DNA from 4 places in the Streptomyces sp. NPDC005202 genome. Region 1 is predicted to be linked to each of the others. Evidence: riboswitches for the same ligand, from Rfam matches in the RefSeq annotation. Region 1 holds a riboswitch; each other region holds the start of a gene.

Region 1 (4,201 bases):
GTCCTGGAGGTGACGCCGGAGGAGGTCCAGGAGGTCGCCAAGGCCCGCCTGCGCCCCGACAACCGCGCGGTGCTCGTCTACGAGCCCGTCGCCGGCGAGGCCGACGACACCGACGCCGCCGTAGCCGCGGCCACCGACGACACCGAGGAGGCGGCGAAGTGACCGAGCTCGCCACGATGGAGTTCCACCCCCGGCCCCAGGCGGGCGAGGCCAAGCCGTGGGCGTTCCCGGCGCCCGAGCGCGGGACGCTCGACAACGGCCTGACGGTGCTGCACTGCCACCGCCCCGGCCAGCAGGTCGTCGCCGTCGAGGTGCTGCTGGACGCACCCCTCGACGCCGAGCCGGCCGGCCTCGACGGCGTCGCCACGATCATGGCGCGCGCCTTCTCCGAAGGCACGGACAAGCACTCGGCCGAGGAGTTCGCCGCCGAGCTGGAGCGCGCGGGCGCCACGCTCGACTCGCACGCCGACCACCCCGGCGTCCGCCTGAGCCTGGAGGTCCCGGCCTCGCGCCTGCCCAAGGCGCTCGGTCTGGTGTCCGATGCCCTCAGGGCGCCGGCGTTCGCCGACAGCGAGGTCGAGCGGCTGGTGCGCAATCGGCTCGACGAGATCCCGCACGAGATGGCCAACCCCTCCCGTCGCGCCGCCAAGGAGCTCTCCAAGGAGCTGTTCCCGGCGACCTCGCGCATGTCGCGCCCGCGCCAGGGCACCGAGGAGACGGTCCGCAGCATCGACGCGGCGGCCGTCCGCGCCTTCTACGACCGGCACGTCCGCCCGGCCACGGCCACCGCCGTGGTCGTCGGCGACCTCACCGGCATCGACCTCGACGCCCTGCTCGGCCAGACCCTGGGCTCCTGGACCGGCCCCTCGGTGAAGCCGCGGCCCGTGCCGCCGGTGACCGCCGACGACACCGGTCGCGTGGTGATCGTGGACCGTCCCGGCGCCGTCCAGACCCAGCTGCTCATCGGCCGCATCGGCCCCGACCGGCACGACCGCGTGTGGCCCGCCCAGGTGCTCGGCACCTACTGCCTCGGTGGCACCCTCACCTCCCGCCTGGACCGCGTCCTGCGCGAGGAGAAGGGCTACACCTACGGCGTGCGGGCGTTCGGCCAGGTGCTGCGCTCCGCCCCCGACGGCTCGGGTGCCGCGATGCTCGCGATCAGCGGCTCAGTAGACACCCCGAACACCGGGCCGGCCCTGGAGGACCTCTTCACAGTGCTCCGCAAGCTCGCCGCGGAGGGCCTCACCGACGCCGAGCGCGACGTGGCCGTGCAGAACCTCGTCGGCGTGGCGCCGCTCAAGTTCGAGACGGCGGCGGCCGTGGCGAGCACGCTGGCCGACCAGGTCGAGCAGCACCTGCCCGACGACTACCAGGCGAGGCTGTACCAGCAGCTCGCCGCGACCGGCACGGTGGAGGCCACCGCGGCGGTCGTCAACGCCTTCCCGGTGGACCGTCTGGTGACGGTGCTCGTCGGGGACGCGGCGCAGATCAAGGAGCCGGTCGAGGCCCTCGGCATCGGCCAAGTCGCCGTCGTCGCGGCCGAGTAGAGACGCTCGGCGCACGGTCGTACCGGCCGGCGAACGGCACGCGCGCGGAGGAGCCCTGGTGACCGAAGTGTCACCAGGGCTCCCTGATGTCCGCGTGATGTCCGAATTGAGGAGAGGCTTCCCGTCTGCCCTGTGGCGTGCGCTACAAAACCCCTGTTCCGTTTGGGAATTGAAAGACGCCCCGTTTAGCGTCGGTCCGGCTGTCCGTCAGGCAGTGCGCCGCACCCGCGGCACCGGACAGCCATCGCCGAGTCCCCGTACGGCGCGAGCCAGGGGAGCCGGGGACCCATCATCAGTCCCTGGGGTGAATCGGACGCCCGCGCGTGCCGCGAGGGGGTCCGTAGGAGACCTTCCTGCTCCGAACCCGTCAGCTAACCCGGTAGGCGAGAGGGAAGGAAAGGACCAGCCACCACATGGCATTCACGCGCGCCGCCGGGAAGCACCGTCGTCCGAGCCGGATGCGCCACACCACCGCCCGCGCGGCGGGCGTCGCGGCCCTGACCACCACCGGCGTCATCGGCACCGTTGCCGCCGCCCCGGCGCTCGCCGCCGAGGCTCCTGCTCCCGAGGACACCGGCCTCACGCCGGTCGTCACGATCGGCGACTCCGTCGCCGCGAAGATCGACGCCCAGGCCGTCGCCCAGAAGCAGGCGGCCGAGCAGAAGAAGGCCGAGGAGGCCGCGCGCAAGAAGGCCGCCGAGCAGGCGAAGAAGGAGCGCGAGGCCAAGGCACGCGCCGCCCGCGAGGCCGAGCGCAAGCGCCTCAACGCCTTCGTCCCGCCGATCGTCAACTCCTACGTCTCCACCGGCTACAAGGCCGGCGGCTCCCTGTGGTCCTCCGGCGCCCACACCGGCATCGACTTCCATGCCGCCAGCGGCACCGCCGTCCACGCCGTCGGCGTCGGCACCGTCGTCGAGACCGGCTGGGGCGGCGCGTACGGCAACCAGATCGTGATCAAGATGGCCGACGGCATGTACACCCAGTACGGTCACCTGTCGTCCATCGGCGTCTCGGTGGGCCAGAGGGTCATTGCGGGTCAGCAGATCGGCCTCTCCGGAGCGACCGGCAACGTCACCGGACCGCACCTCCACTTCGAGGCCCGGACGACCCCGGACTACGGCTCCGACGTCGACCCCGTGGCCTACCTCCGCAAGCACGGCGTGAACGTCTGACGCATCGGCGCCGCAGACGTCCCGAAGCCCCGGCTCCCCGAGCCGGGGCTTTCGGTGTTTCGGACGCCCGACTGTCCAAAAAAACTCCATGGATTCCGGCCCGCCATCGGAAATTCCGGCTCATTGCAATAGAGTCACGGAACACGCGTCCATCGTCGACGTTTCACGGGGATTAAGGCGGAGGTCGGTCATGCGTATTCCGGCGCACTCGGTGTGCACGGCGATCCGGGACGACATCGTCGCCGGTGTCCACGAGCGCGGCAGCCGGCTCACCGAGGAAGTCCTCGCGCGCCGCTACGGCGTCTCGCGTGTCCCCGTGCGTGAGGCCCTGCGCACCCTGGAGGCCGAGGGTTTCGTGGTGACCCGGCGGCACGCGGGCGCGTGTGTCGCCGAGCCGACCGAGCAGGAGGCGGCCGACCTGCTGGAGATGCGCCTGCTCCTGGAGCCGCTCGGCGCCTCCCGCGCCGCCCAGCGGCGCACGGAGGCCCATTTGAAGGTGCTGCGCGGCCTGGTCCGGCTGGGCCAGGAGCGGGCCAGGCGGGGTAGCAGCGAGGACCTGCGCTCCCTGGGGGGCTGGTTCCACGAGACGCTCGCCCAGGCCTCCGGCAGCCATGCGCTGACCTCGATGCTGACCCAGTTGCGGCACAAGATCGCCTGGATGTACGCGGTGGAGGCGTCGGCCAACCCCGTGGAGTCCTGGGCCGAGCACGGGGCCATCGTGGACGCCGTCGCGCGCGGCGACAGCGAGCGCGCGCGGGCCATCACCGCACTGCACACCGAGCGCGCGAGTGCCGCGCACCGGCTGCGTTTCCCCGGCGGCGCGGACCGCGCAGGCCGTGTGAGAACTTCGCAACATCCCGTAAACATGTCGGGCCTGCAGCATTAACACGCGCGACGTATACAAAGAAGGGATATTCGGCGGAGGTGTATTTCCGTTGCCCTTTTTCGCGCGGGCCGGGAATTTATGGCGGCGCGCTATTCGTGTGCCCGCGGTGAGCGTCCGGAATGTGCCCGCGGTAAATCCACCGGAATCGGGTGCGAAAACGGCGAAGCCGCGCCGCCCGAAAACGGCGAAACCGCGCCGCCCGGAAAGGGCGACGCGGCTTCCCCGCATGGATCAGACCGTCTCGGGAAGCTCCTCGAGACCCTCGGAGACCAGCTTGGCCAGCCGGTCGAGGGCAGCGTCCGCGCCCTCGGCGTCGGACGCCAGGACGACCTCCTCGCCGCCCTGGGCGCCGAGGCCGAGGACGGCCAGCATGGAGGCCGCGTTGACGGGGGTGCCGCCGGCCTTGGCGATCGTCAGGGGGATGCCTGCGGCCGTGGCGGCCCGGACGAAGATGGAGGCGGGGCGGGCGTGGAGGCCCTCGGCCCAGCCGACGTTGACGCGGCGCTCAGCCATGTGATGGTGCCCTTCAGGTATCAGGGTTGTCTAGACCAGTTTCCCACATCGTGAAGCATGCCCGGAGCGGTCCTTCGTCCCGC
Region 2 (4,201 bases), on a different contig from region 1:
CAAGGAGCCGAACCGGCATCTGCTGGGCTGAACGGACGGCTCCGCCGACCGAAAACGGCCGGGGAAGCGGCGCGGACATACATGCGTGCACAACCTGTCCTGCGCATGGCGTACACTGGAGACACAACGACGCGGGGTGGAGCAGCTCGGTAGCTCGCTGGGCTCATAACCCAGAGGTCGCAGGTTCAAATCCTGTCCCCGCTACTGAAGGCTCAGGGCCGGAATCCGATCACGGGATTCCGGCCCTGAGTGTTTCTCCCGTGCTCGCGCACGGGGCCCCGGGGTCTGCGTACGTGTTCCTCCTCACACACGGTCATCCGGTCGGCCCACACGGCTCGCTCCCCGCACCGGGTCCGGGAAACCTGGACGGGCGGAGACCGGCGTTCGGCGTGTGCGGCAGGAGTCGAGTGGTGTGGCCAGGTGACGTGGAGGGTGAGGGGCCGTACGACCTCGCATCCCGCGGCAACGGCCTCGCACCGTACGACCACGGGTCCCGTGACGCAGGCCTCGGCCCGTACGCCAGAGCCGGCGGGCGGCTGCCCGGCGACCCCGTCCCCGACCCCGGGCTCGGCGACAGCCCGGCTCCCGTCCCGCCCGAAGAGGGCGAGCGGAGGCGGATCTCGTGTGCGCGCGCCTTCGTGCTGATGCTCCCGGCGCTGCTGCTCGTCGCCGGCGCCTGCTACGACTGCCTCACCCCGTCGGAGTTCACCGCGGCTCCCTTCTTCACGGCCGCACCCCTGGTCGCTGCCCCCCTGCTGTCCCGGCGGGCCACCGCGCTCACGGGGGTCGCGGCGGTCGCTGTCGTCCTCGCCCTGCACGTCAGGCTCGGCGTCGTCCTCCACGTCCACGCGGTCACCGAACTGGTCACCGTGGCGACGGTCGCCGTCCTGGCCGTGCTGATCAACCTCCTCGTGCGCCGCAGCGACGAGCGGCTCGCCTCCGCCCGTGAGATCGCCGAGGCCGCGCAGCGCGCGGTGCTGCCCGAGCCCGCGGGGCGGATCGGCGGACTGGACATCGCGGCCCGCTACGAGGCGGCGCAGGCGGACGCGTTCATCGGCGGCGACCTGTACGCGGTGCAGGACAGCCCGCACGGCGTCCGGCTCGTCGTCGGCGACGTGCGCGGCAAGGGCATGGGAGCGGTGGCGGCCGTGGCCGTGGTCATCGGGGCCTTCCGGGAAGCCGCCGAGCAGGAGCGCACGCTGGAGGCGGTGGCGCAGCGGCTGGAGCGGGCGCTGGCGCGCGAGGCTTCGCGGCGCGAAGGGATCGACGCCTTCGAGGGGTTCACCACCGCCGTCCTCGCCGAGATCCTCCACGACGGCACAGTGGTGCGGATCGTCAACCGCGGCCATCCGCCGCCGCTGCTGCTGTATGCGGACGGCACCCTGCGCACGCTGCCGGCCCGCGACCCCGGGCTACCGCTCGGCATGGGAGACCTGGGCATCTGGCCCGACCGTGCCGAGGAGACCGGGTTTCCCGCCGGAGCCATGATGCTCTTCCACACCGACGGCCTGTCCGAGGCCCGCGACGCCCGCGGCCGCTTCTACGACCTCGAACGGCGCCTCGACGGCCGGACGTTCGGCGACCCGGGCACGCTGCTCGGCACCCTCGCGGCGGAGGTGCGTCGGCACTCCGGGGGCGGCATGACGGACGACATGGCACTGCTCGCCGTACGGCGCCCCTGATCATTGTCACGCGACGTGATCGAACGGTCCCGGTGAGCATAACAACTGACACACCGTCATAAGTGGTCACGCTCCTGGGTCCTGGCCAACTCGCCCGCTTTTCACCACTCATGGCCCGTACGTCCAGGCCAAAAAGGTTTAATGATCAAGCCGAACGGCTTGGAATCCGCGCCTCGGGTCTATTAACGTTCGATAACGCAGCGCGGTCGTCCCAGCCGTCACAAGAGGCGGCTCCGTGCGCACCTGCCGAATCCCGTCAGGGAACCGGGGAACCAACCATCACCTTGGGGTGAATCGGGCGTCATCCGCCGTGACCGCACGGCTGGGTTACGCGCGTAGGAGACCTTCCTGCTCCGAACCCGTCAGCTAACCCGGTAGGCGAGAAGGAAGGAAAGGAGTACGCCCACGTGGCGTCCAACCGGCCCGCTCCCCAAGCCCCGTTCGTGCCGAGCCAGCGCACCGAGACCTTCGGCTACGGCAGCCACCGCACCGACGAGGGCCCCTGGGAGGAATGGAACCCCACCGAGGAGTCCATCCGCCCCGTACGCGGCCGGCATCGCGTCACCAAGCAGCGCGGCGGCGGGCTCGCCCGCAGCTCCACCGTCCTCGGCGTAGGTGTCATAGCCGCCGTCGGCGCGGGCGGCATGGCCAGTGCGCAGACCGGCAAGCCGCCGGTGTCCATCTCCCTGCCCGACCTGCCCTCCGTGGACTCCCTGCTCAGCGACTCCTCCGACGCCCCGAAGGGCTCCGCGACCGCGCTCAGCACCGTCGGCGTGACCTCCGCCGACACCGCCCAGGGCACCGCCGACGCCGGCGAGGCGCTGCGCAACCGCATCATGGCCCAGGCCGATCTGCAGCAGGTCCAGGTCGACACCAAGGCCGAGGCGGCCGCGGAGGCCGCCGCCGCCAAGCAGGCCGACGAGGCGGCCGCCAAGGCGGCGAAGGCGGCCGAGGCCAAGGCCGCCGCCGCCAAGCAGAAGGCGGAGGAGGAGGCCAAGAAGAAGGCCGAGGCCGAGCGCCTGGCCGAGCTGGCCAAGCAGTACACGCTGCCGACCTCCTCGTACACCATCACCGGTATCTTCGGCCAGGCCGGCTCCATGTGGTCCTCCGGCTACCACACCGGCCTCGACTTCGCCGCGCCCACAGGCACCCTGATCAAGGCGATCCACAGCGGCACCATCACCGAGGCAGGTTGGGCCGGCGCCTACGGCTACCGCACGATCCTCACCCTCGACGACGGCACCGAGCTGTGGTTCTGCCACCAGTCGTCGATCAGCGTCAAGGTCGGCCAGAAGGTCGGCACGGGCGACGTCATCGGCCGCGTGGGCGCCACCGGCAACGTCACCGGGCCGCACCTGCACCTGGAGGTCCACCCCGACGGCCAGGCCACCGGGATCGACCCGATGACGTGGCTTCGGGGCAAGGGCCTCAACCCCTGACACCTGCCCTTCCCTGATCCCCGGCGGTCCTGACGGCGCCCCCCCGACGTCAGGGCTGCCGGTCAGGTGTTCGCGCAACCTTTGCGGGAGTCGGCGGAATGGGCCCCTCCGGCATGGGTGTTGATGCTGGTCATGACTTCTCCACGCAAGCTGGGCACGTCCGACCTCGAGGTCTTCCCCGCCCTCGGCGGCAACGTCTTCGGCTGGACCGCCGACGAGGCGCAGTCCTTCGCCGTCCTCGACGCGTACACGGCTGCCGGCGGCAACTTCGTCGACACCGCCGACTCCTACTCGGCGTGGGTCGAGGGCAACCGGGGCGGCGAGTCCGAGACGATCACCGGCTGGGGGTCCCCCTGCTCGAAGAGCTTGGGGGAGGGTGAAGCAGCGCGGCAACCGCTCCGACATCGTCGTCGCCCGGAGGCGTCGGCGTAGCCTCTCCGCTACGACCGGTACGGGTTGTACGGGGTGTACGGGTTGTACGGGGGATACGGCGCCGCCGGATACCCGTACACCCCGTACACCGGCCATGGCCCCGCAGCCACCGGAACCGGAGGAGCCGTGGCCCGCGCCGCGTGGTCCAACGCCGGCCGGGCCACCTCCCGCCGCCGCCACAGCTCGTGCAGCAACTCCCGTTCCCGTACGACGAAGTCGGCCCCGGCCCGCCCCCGGCGCCCCCGGTGCCGCAGGAACGCCAGCGAGGTCGCGTACGCCTCGTACTGGGCGACCGCCCGCGCCGCCGGCTTCCCGAAGTGGTGCCCGGCGTACTCCCGGGCCAGCCTGCGCGCCCGCATGGAGCCGAGGGCGAACGGCTCGGCCGGTGCCAGCCATCCGGCGGCGGCGTAGGCGGGCAGCTCCTCGCGCACGGTCCGCAGCTCCCGCTGCCGCGTCCAGATCACCAGCCAGGTCAGCAGCCCGAACGCGGGCACCATGAACGCCCCGTAGACGGCGAAGAAGCCGTAGTCGCCGAAGGTCGAGGAGCCGTTCCAGAAGGCGTGCATGCTCATCGCGAGCAGCAGTCCGGACAGCGGCAGCAGTACGCGCCGCACATGCTGGCGGTCTCCGCAGCGCGCGGCGACGCCG
Region 3 (4,201 bases), on a different contig from region 1:
CCGGCTTCGAGACCACCGTCAACCTCATCGGCAACGGCACGTACGCCCTCCTCACCCACCCCGAGCAGCGGGACCGGCTCCAGAAGTCCCTGGAGAGCGGCGAAAGCGGCCTGCTGGAGACCGGCGTCGAGGAACTCCTGCGCTACGACGGTCCCGTGGAGCTCGCCACCTGGCGGTTCGCCACCCGGCCGCTCACCATCGGCGGGCAGGACATCGCACCCGGCGACCCGGTCCTCGTCGTCCTCGCCGCCGCCGACCGGGATCCGGCGCGGTTCGCCGACCCCGACGTTCTCGACCTCGGCCGACGTGACAACCAGCACCTCGGGTACGGCCACGGCATCCACTACTGCCTCGGCGCCCCGCTCGCCCGGCTGGAGGGCCAGACCGCGCTCGCCACCCTCCTCACCCGGCTCCCCGATCTCCAACTCGACGCCGATCCGGCCGACTTGCGCTGGCGTGGCGGGCTCATCATGCGCGGACTGCGGACACTGCCCGTCCGCTTCACGCCGGTCCGGTAAGTCGGACACGGGGCGAAAAGGGCCCTGCACCGGCCCGCTGACGAGGGCAAAGATGACACACGTTCAACTATGTGATCTTCACGTGATCTGCGCGGCATTAACTTGTGACAAGTGATCGTCACCCGATACGTTCACGCATCAGCGCGGCGCCGAGCAGCATCCGCCGCGCCGGTCACTGCTGTCGCACGAAAGGTTTCCGCATGCTCTCCGGGAACGGTCGTCACCGTCGCCCCCGTCAGGCTCCGGCTCTCCTTGTTGCGGCCGGAGTGACCGGTTCCGCCATCGCCATCCCGCTCCTCGGCGCCACCGGCGCGAGCGCGGCCGACGGCACCACGTGGGACAAGGTGGCCGAGTGCGAGAGCGGCGGCTCCTGGAGCGCCGACAACGGCAACGGCTACTACGGCGGCCTGCAGTTGACCCAGGACGACTGGGAGAAGTACGGCGGCCTCGCCTACGCCCCGAGCGCCGACCAGGCCAGCCGGTCCCAGCAGATAGCGGTCGCCGAGAAGATCCTCGCCGACCGGGGCCCCGGTGCCTGGCCCACCTGCGGGCTGCTCTCCGGTCTCACCAAGGACTCCGGTGAGGCGAACATCGACACCGGCGTGGGGAGCGGCTCGTCCTCGGCTTCCGACTCGTCCGGATCCTCCGACTCGTCCGAGTCGACCGACCATGGTCTGTCCGACTCGTCGACGGGCCCCTCCGGCTCGTCGGTCGAATCCGCTACGAAGCCTTCCTCTTCACCTTCTTCGCCTACCAAGGTGGACAACTCCCCCAAGTCCGACACATCCACTGAATCCGATGCGAGCGACTCGCGGGGCTTCGGCAGCTCACCCACGGCGGCTCCCGAGTTCGGCGACTCGGACAACTCCGGGCAGACCGGCGGCTCTTCGGCCCTGGTCGACACCGGGGCGCTCGGTACCGGCCGCCACCGTGGCGACAGTGCCGCCGAGGATCCGGCCGACAACCGTACGGCCGCCGCCTCTGGTCGTCACGCCTCACGCGGCGACAGCGGTGCACGCGCCACCGTCGACGACTCGTACACCGTCCGCTCCGGCGAATCCCTCGCGTCCATCGCCGACTCCCTTGACCTCCCGGGCGGGTGGCGCGCGCTCTATGCCGCGAACAAGGACGAGATCGGCGCCGACCCGGACCACCTCGTTGCCGGTCAGACCCTTGAAGTTCCTGCCGAAACGGCCCAAAAGTAGCGGGAGTTCACGTCATACTTCGCGCCGAATGTCCGGTGCAATGAAAGTGTGGGATGAGTCTCAGAAGCCCTGATCGTCTTTGAAATTCGGCGGATCGCGTGTCTACGGTCATGACCGCTCGCCATCGCGAGCCCCGGCTGCCGCAACGCCGAATCCTGCCAGCGGCTGCCCGGGAACAGTCGTCGCGTCAAGCGCCGTAGGCAGGAGCGGGGGACCCAAGGTAAGTGCCGCGCCGGGCAGTTGACCGGAGCGGCTGGGGGTGAAGCCGTGCCTCGCAAGGGGCGCGGCCGGGCAACTCAACCGGCCCGAACCCGACAGCTCACCTCGCAGGCGTCGGTGAGGGGATCCATCCATGCTGTTTTCCGGCAAGGGCAAGCACCGTCGTCCGTCCAAGGCAACCCGTGCCATCGCGCTCGCCGGTGTCACCGGTGCCGCCGTCGCCGCCCCGCTGATGGCGGCCGGCAACGCCTCCGCCGCCACCGCTTCCGAGTGGGACGCGGTCGCCCAGTGCGAGTCCGGCGGCAACTGGTCCATCAACACCGGCAACGGCTTCTACGGCGGTCTGCAGTTCACCAACTCCACCTGGGCCGCCTACGGCGGCACCGCCTACGCCCCGCGTGCCGACCTGGCCACCAAGGCGCAGCAGATAGCCATCGCCGAGAAGGTCCTCGCGGGCCAGGGCAAGGGCGCCTGGCCGGTCTGCGGCAAGGGCCTGTCCAGCGCCGCCTACACCGGCAGCACGGGCTCCTCGTCGAGCAACGGCTCCGGCAGCTCCACGAAGAGCAGCACCACCACCCGCTCCACCGAGCAGCAGGCCGCCAACCGCTCCGCGCAGCGTCCGGCCGCCAAGAAGACCGTCACCACCCCGACCGGCAAGAAGGTCAAGAAGGGCGACGGCGAGTACAAGGTGGTCGCGGGCGACACCCTCAGCTCGATCGCCGAGAAGCACCGCGTCCAGGGTGGCTGGCAGAAGCTGTTCGAACTGAACAAGGACATCGTCGAGGACGCCAACCTCATCTACCCGGGCCAGCAGCTGCACCTGAAGTGACAGCCGGTCGGCCAGCTGCACCTGAAGTGACAGCCGGTCGGCCAGCTGCACCTGAAGTGACAGCCGGCCGGTAGCCGAGCCACAGGTCCCTCGTGCGCGTGGCCTCCACAGTGGAGGTCGCACAGTGGAGGTCACGTGGGGCTCGCCGCCCGTCCCCGACGGGCTCCCCGCCCCGGTGCGTGTTCCCCCGTACGCACCGGGGCGGGGCTTTTCTTCTCCCGGTCTTCATCCCGGCTTCTCCAGGCCCCTTTGTTTCGTGTGGAAACAAAGTGTACGGTCACCCTGTCCACGGGACGGTCGGTCGGCTGGCCGATGGCTCCGGGCGGTTAGGCTCTAGTCGCAAGGCACACCAGCCCCGCACTTCCAGCGTCACATCCAAGAAGGAGATGCTCGTGCCGTCCATCGACGTCGTCGTAGCCCGGGAAATCCTGGACTCCCGAGGCAACCCCACGGTCGAGGTCGAGGTCGGCCTCGACGACGGCAGCACGGGTCGTGCCGCCGTCCCGTCCGGCGCTTCCACCGGCGCCTTCGAGGCCATCGAGCTCCGCGACGGCGACCCCAACCGCTACCAGGGCAAGGGCGTCGAGAAGGCCGTCCTGGCCGTCATCGAGCAGATCGGCCCGGAGCTGGTCGGCTACGACGCCACCGAGCAGCGCCTGATCGACCAGGCGATGTTCGACCTGGACGCCACCGACAACAAGGGCTCCCTCGGCGCCAACGCCATCCTCGGCGTCTCCCTCGCCGTCGCCCACGCCGCCTCCGAGGCCAGCGACCTCCCCCTCTTCCGCTACCTGGGCGGCCCGAACGCGCACCTGCTGCCGGTGCCGATGATGAACATCCTCAACGGCGGCTCGCACGCCGACTCCAACGTGGACATCCAGGAGTTCATGATCGCCCCGATCGGCGCGGAGTCCTTCTCCGAGGCGCTGCGCTGGGGTGCCGAGGTCTACCACACCCTGAAGAAGGTCCTGAAGGGCAAGGGCCTGTCCACCGGCCTCGGTGACGAGGGCGGCTTCGCCCCGAACCTCGGCTCCAACCGCGAGGCCCTCGACCTCATCCTGGAGGCCATCAAGGAGGCCGGCTACGCCCCCGGCCAGCAGATCGCCCTCGCCCTCGACGTCGCCGCCTCCGAGTTCTACAAGGACGGCAAGTACCTCTTCGAGGGCAAGGAGCGCTCCGCCGCGGAGATGACGGAGTACTACGAGGAGCTCGTCGCCGCCTACCCGCTGGTCTCCATCGAGGACCCGCTGTTCGAGGACGACTGGGCCGGCTGGAAGGTCATCACCGACAAGCTCGGCGACAAGGTCCAGCTGGTCGGCGACGACCTGTTCGTCACCAACCCGGAGCGCCTGGCCCGCGGCATCGAGGAGGGCGCCGCCAACGCCCTGCTGGTCAAGGTCAACCAGATCGGCTCCCTGACCGAGACCCTG
Region 4 (4,201 bases), on a different contig from region 1:
GTGGTGCGTGCCGGTGCGCATCACCCCACCCTCGGCCGACCCGCCGGCTACCCAACAGGGCCGATCGGGCCACGCCCCAGGGCCGCGGCGCCCTCGTGAGGGCGACAGGGCCCCGCTCACGGAGCGATGTCCACCCCGTAGAGCGTCTGCCCGCCGACCAGCTCGCGCCCGGTGACCAGCTCCGGGTGGATACGGACGAAGACCTCCTCGGGCGACGGCACCCAGGAGCGCGGGCCGATCCGGGCCAGCCGCTCCTGCTCGGCGGGGTCGGTCACCACGGTGGCCCGGCCGGTGACGACGACGCTCCAGCCGGAGCTCCTGGCGGCGTCGACCTCGTCCGCCTCGAAGGCGACCACCGACCCGGCGACCGCGCGTGCCAGTTCCGAGGCGGCCGAGGTGCGCAGCAGCACCGCGCCGTCGCCGTCGAGACAGAAGTTGACCGGCAGCACCGCGGGCAGGGCCTGGCGCGTGTGGACGATACGGCCGACAGGCACCTTTGCCAGCAGACGCAGGCACTCCTGCCGGTCGAGTTCGCGGAAACCGTCGTTGGGGTACATGGCCAGTCCGTCTTTCGCCTGGTTCAGCGTTATCGCTCCATCGTCGGGCGGACGCCGGCCGGGGGTGAGGGGCCATCGGTCCCTCCACCGCCGGAGAGCGTCCCCATTCCCGGCCGGAGAATGGCCCCCGCGGGAGAACGGCCCCCCACCCGGCCGGAGAACGGGCCCCCCTTCTTGGCGGCGAGCGGCCCCACCCCGCGCGCGCCCGGCGTCCCGACGCGGGGCGGGCGCGGCCGCAGGAGTGGGCCCCGAACGGCCCTGTGATGCCGTCCGCCCGGCCCAAGCCACGGCCCGCCTCCACCTGTCACCTTGCTGTATGTGACGGCGAAAAGGAGGTGCGGACCCATGCCCGGTGACAGGCGTGCCGACACAAGGCCCGGACACAAGGCCCAGGAGTACGAGGACCCTGCTGTGGCGGTGGCGGAGCAACCGCTTCGCCGGCACGACGACGTCGTCGAGGCGTGGATCGTGCTGGCCGTGTGGCTGGTCGTCGTGGTGGGCGGCGCGATCGTGGGCCTGGTGACCGCCCGCGCGACCGACGCGGCGTACACGCGCCAGCGCGCCGAACGTCAACCGGTAGGCGCCGTGCTGCTCACGGACGTACCGCGGACCGCCGCGGAACTCGCCGGGCACCAGCGGCGACCGGATCATGGCGAAGGTCCGCTGGACGCCACCCGACGGCTCCTTCCGCACGGGCACGACCATGGTGCACACCGGGCGGACCGCCGGAACCAGGATCACGGTCTGGACGGATGCCCGGGGCGGCCTGACCACCGAGCCCCGCAGCCGCACCGAGGCGCCGGTCGAGGCGGGCTTCTTCGGGGGCGCGGCAGCGCTGGCTCTCGCCGGTGCGGCCTTCGGCACCGGGGCCGTGGCACGGTACTGGCTCACCCGGCGGCGCATCGACGCCTGGGGCAGGGAATGGGACCTGGTCGGTCCGCAGTGGGGGCACAAGCCCGGCTGACGCAGGGCCGATCGGCCCCGGCCTGGGGCCCACCGGCCCTCGCCGGGTCTCTTCGCCACCCCGAAGGATGAAAGGCCCGCCCGAGCGGGTGGGCCCTGAAACCCCGCCGGAGTCGGATCCTCGGCGGGGGCCTCGGCAGAGCCGCTTTCCGCGCGGCGCGAGCGGGCCGGACAGGGCAGGCTCGGCTCGACGTCGCAGGGCCCGCGTACCGGTTTCAGCCGGTGCGCGGGCCCCTTGCCGTGCCCTGCGGGAAAGGGCGGCCGAGGTCGGGAATGCGTGAGTACCGGCACGTACGAGCCGGCCGCGCCACGGCTCTCCACAAGGAAAAGGTCACATAAATGTATCGGACATTTCGCGCTTCAACCTTCACGCGAGGCACACATGTTCGCTAAGTTGACGTCCAGGCCGCTCGATTGCCTCCGGTGAACCCGCCGGATCGTGCGACCTCCGCCGAGTCCGGCACGCCCCTGCGGCGGCCGGAGCCGGGGACCCGACCGACATTGGGGTGAATCGGCCCAACTGCCCGCCAGGGCAGGGCCGTAGGGCACACCTTCCGGACCGTCCGCCCGAACCCGACAGCTAACTCGGTAGGCGGAATACGGAAGGAGTACGTCTTCCTTGGCGTCGGAACGAACCTCGCGCCCGGGCGGCATCAGCCTTCCCGGCATGCGCAACTCCGCCCTGACGACGGCCGCGGGCGACAACGGACCCAGCCGCGATGAGGTTCAGCAGCGGATCAGCAGCCTCTACGACCAGGCCGAGACCGCCACGGGGAACTACAACGCCACCCGCGCGATGAGCAAAGGAGGCCGCACGCGCCTCAACTCGGCGGCCGGCAACGGCTCCAGGCGCACCGATCCGCTTCTCGAGAGCGTCGCCAAGCAGTGGTTCGACGTGGCACGTGCCCAGTTGGGTCCCACCGTTCCGGCCGTCCTGCCGGCGGACCGCATGCCCGGCCCGGAGCGCTCCCGGCCCGCGGGCCCGGCGAGGCGACCGGCGGACGGCCTCGGCGAACGCGGACGGGAGGCGACGCCCGGCCCCTCCGTGCTGGAGTTGACGGCCGGACCTGCCACCACAGCGATGCCCATACCCGAGTTGACCGCCGGGCCCGCCACCACAGCGATGCCCATACCCGAGTTGACCGCCGGGCCCGCCACCACGGTGACCGCCGGTCCGGTGGCGGAGTCGGCTGCCGGGCCCTTGGCAGCGCTGCCGTCCGTGTTCGAGACACGAGCGGAGCCCGCCAGGGTCGTTACGGCCCCTGTCGCCCAGCCCCGGCAGCCGGCGCTGCGGTCCTCCAAGGAGCAGTTCCAGAGGAAACTCACCCAGGCCCGCGCGCTGCTGTCCCAGCATGCCGCGCAGCAGAGCGTGGCACCGGCCGCGATCGAGGCCCCGCCGGCCGAGGAATCCTGGCTCACCTCCGGTGAATCCTGGCTCACGCCCTACCAGGGGCCGGAGCAGCAGTACCAGCAGTCGGCGGGGCTCGGCGTAACCCTGCCCGTCGACGCGGGCATGGCCCTCGCACCTGGCACCGCCGTCGGCCCGGAACAGGCCCTCGACACCGCCCTGTCCCTCGGCAGCCCGGCGTCGACCGGCACCGCAGCTGCCGTCGGCATCGGCGACACAGCGGGCTCGACCTACGAAAGGAAGGCCGCGAAGGCGCTCGCCTTCGCCCGTGCGCAGATCGGCAGGCCGTGCGTCTGGGGCGCGACCGGGCCGGACTCCTACGACTGCTCCAGCCTCACCCAGGCCGCCTGGAGGGCCGCCGGGGTGGTCCTGCCCCGCACCGCGTACGACCAGGCCGGCTCCGGAACACCGATCCCCCTCGCCGAGTTGTGGCCCGGAGACCTGATCTTCTTCTACGGCGACGCCGGCCACGTCGGCCTCTACGCCGGCAACGGCATGATGGTCCACGCCCCGAGCCCGGGGGCGTCGATACGCGAGGAGTCGATCTTCTACGCCGGACCACAGGCCATCCACAGCGCGGTACGGCCCGCGTGACGCCGCACAGCGTGGAAGCTCAGTCGAGGATGTGCCGCAGGTACGCCTGCGGGGCGGCCAGATAGCGGCGCCAGTGGTCGACGAGGGCGAGTTCGTGCCACGCCACCCGGCGCATGCCGTGCTCGCCCACCTCGACGATCTCCGCACCGGGCAGCGCGGTCAGCAGCGGAGAGTGGGTGGCACGGATGACCTGGCCGCCCTGCCTCACCAACTGGTTGATGTGTCCGAGCAGTTCCAGGCACGAGGCGAAGGACAGCGCCGCCTCCGGCTCGTCCATCACATACAGCCCCGGCTGGAGGAACTTGCTGCGGAACGCGGCGAGAAACCCCTCGCCGTGACTGACGGCATCGGGCGCGAACCCTTCCCGGCCGAGGGCGTCCAACGCCGTCTCGGCGCGCAGGAAGAAGCCCTTGCGGGCCGACCAGTTGCCCACCATGCGGCGTCCGCGCGGCGCCGCCTCGAAACGGATCCGCTCGCCCAGCACCGACCTGGGGCGGTGACTGGCGTAACGCCAGTCGTGCGAACCGCCCCAGGGGTCCAGGCCGAACCCCTCCGCCAGGGCCTCGACCAGGGTCGACTTGCCGGAACCGCTCTCACCGACGAGAAAGGTCACCGGCGCGGTGAACCGCAGCCCGTCCGCCAGCAGCGTGCGTACGCAGGGCACGGACCACGGCCACAG

The links. A riboswitch is a leader RNA that binds a small molecule or an ion and turns the genes downstream of it on or off. The one in region 1 is predicted to bind cyclic di-AMP.
Region 2: it holds a riboswitch for cyclic di-AMP, as region 1 does, so the genes downstream of both, ABZV31_RS30505 (M23 family metallopeptidase) here and ABZV31_RS30765 (M23 family metallopeptidase) in region 1, are expected to answer to the same signal.
Region 3: it holds a riboswitch for cyclic di-AMP, as region 1 does, so the genes downstream of both, ABZV31_RS23405 (transglycosylase family protein) here and ABZV31_RS30765 (M23 family metallopeptidase) in region 1, are expected to answer to the same signal.
Region 4: it holds a riboswitch for cyclic di-AMP, as region 1 does, so the genes downstream of both, ABZV31_RS26495 (NlpC/P60 family protein) here and ABZV31_RS30765 (M23 family metallopeptidase) in region 1, are expected to answer to the same signal.

Annotation. Positions count from the first base shown of each region.
Region 1 covers NZ_JBEXHW010000031.1:38,299-42,499, reverse strand. Annotated here, with positions in the region: gene ABZV31_RS30775 (pitrilysin family protein) at 1-162, shown strand, start outside; gene ABZV31_RS30770 (pitrilysin family protein) at 159-1,547, shown strand; cyclic di-AMP (ydaO/yuaA leader) riboswitch at 1,783-1,948, shown strand; gene ABZV31_RS30765 (M23 family metallopeptidase) at 1,961-2,719, shown strand; gene ABZV31_RS30760 (GntR family transcriptional regulator) at 2,910-3,605, shown strand; gene ABZV31_RS30755 (HPr family phosphocarrier protein) at 3,837-4,118, opposite strand.
Region 2 covers NZ_JBEXHW010000030.1:67,591-71,791, forward strand. Annotated here, with positions in the region: gene ABZV31_RS30490 (dihydrofolate reductase family protein) at 1-31, shown strand, start outside; tRNA gene ABZV31_RS30495 (tRNA-Met) at 131-204, shown strand; gene ABZV31_RS30500 (PP2C family protein-serine/threonine phosphatase) at 408-1,682, shown strand; cyclic di-AMP (ydaO/yuaA leader) riboswitch at 1,917-2,078, shown strand; gene ABZV31_RS30505 (M23 family metallopeptidase) at 2,090-3,121, shown strand; partial or broken gene ABZV31_RS30510 (aldo/keto reductase) at 3,254-3,457, shown strand; gene ABZV31_RS30515 (PrsW family intramembrane metalloprotease) at 3,562-4,201, opposite strand, start outside.
Region 3 covers NZ_JBEXHW010000017.1:70,757-74,957, forward strand. Annotated here, with positions in the region: gene ABZV31_RS23395 (cytochrome P450) at 1-518, shown strand, start outside; gene ABZV31_RS23400 (transglycosylase family protein) at 719-1,723, shown strand; cyclic di-AMP (ydaO/yuaA leader) riboswitch at 1,906-2,071, shown strand; gene ABZV31_RS23405 (transglycosylase family protein) at 2,076-2,771, shown strand; gene eno (phosphopyruvate hydratase) at 3,158-4,201, shown strand, end outside.
Region 4 covers NZ_JBEXHW010000022.1:76,965-81,165, reverse strand. Annotated here, with positions in the region: gene ABZV31_RS26505 (pyridoxamine 5'-phosphate oxidase family protein) at 117-557, opposite strand; gene ABZV31_RS26500 (hypothetical protein) at 1,207-1,521, shown strand; cyclic di-AMP (ydaO/yuaA leader) riboswitch at 1,960-2,131, shown strand; gene ABZV31_RS26495 (NlpC/P60 family protein) at 2,140-3,522, shown strand; gene ABZV31_RS26490 (ABC transporter) at 3,542-4,201, opposite strand, start outside.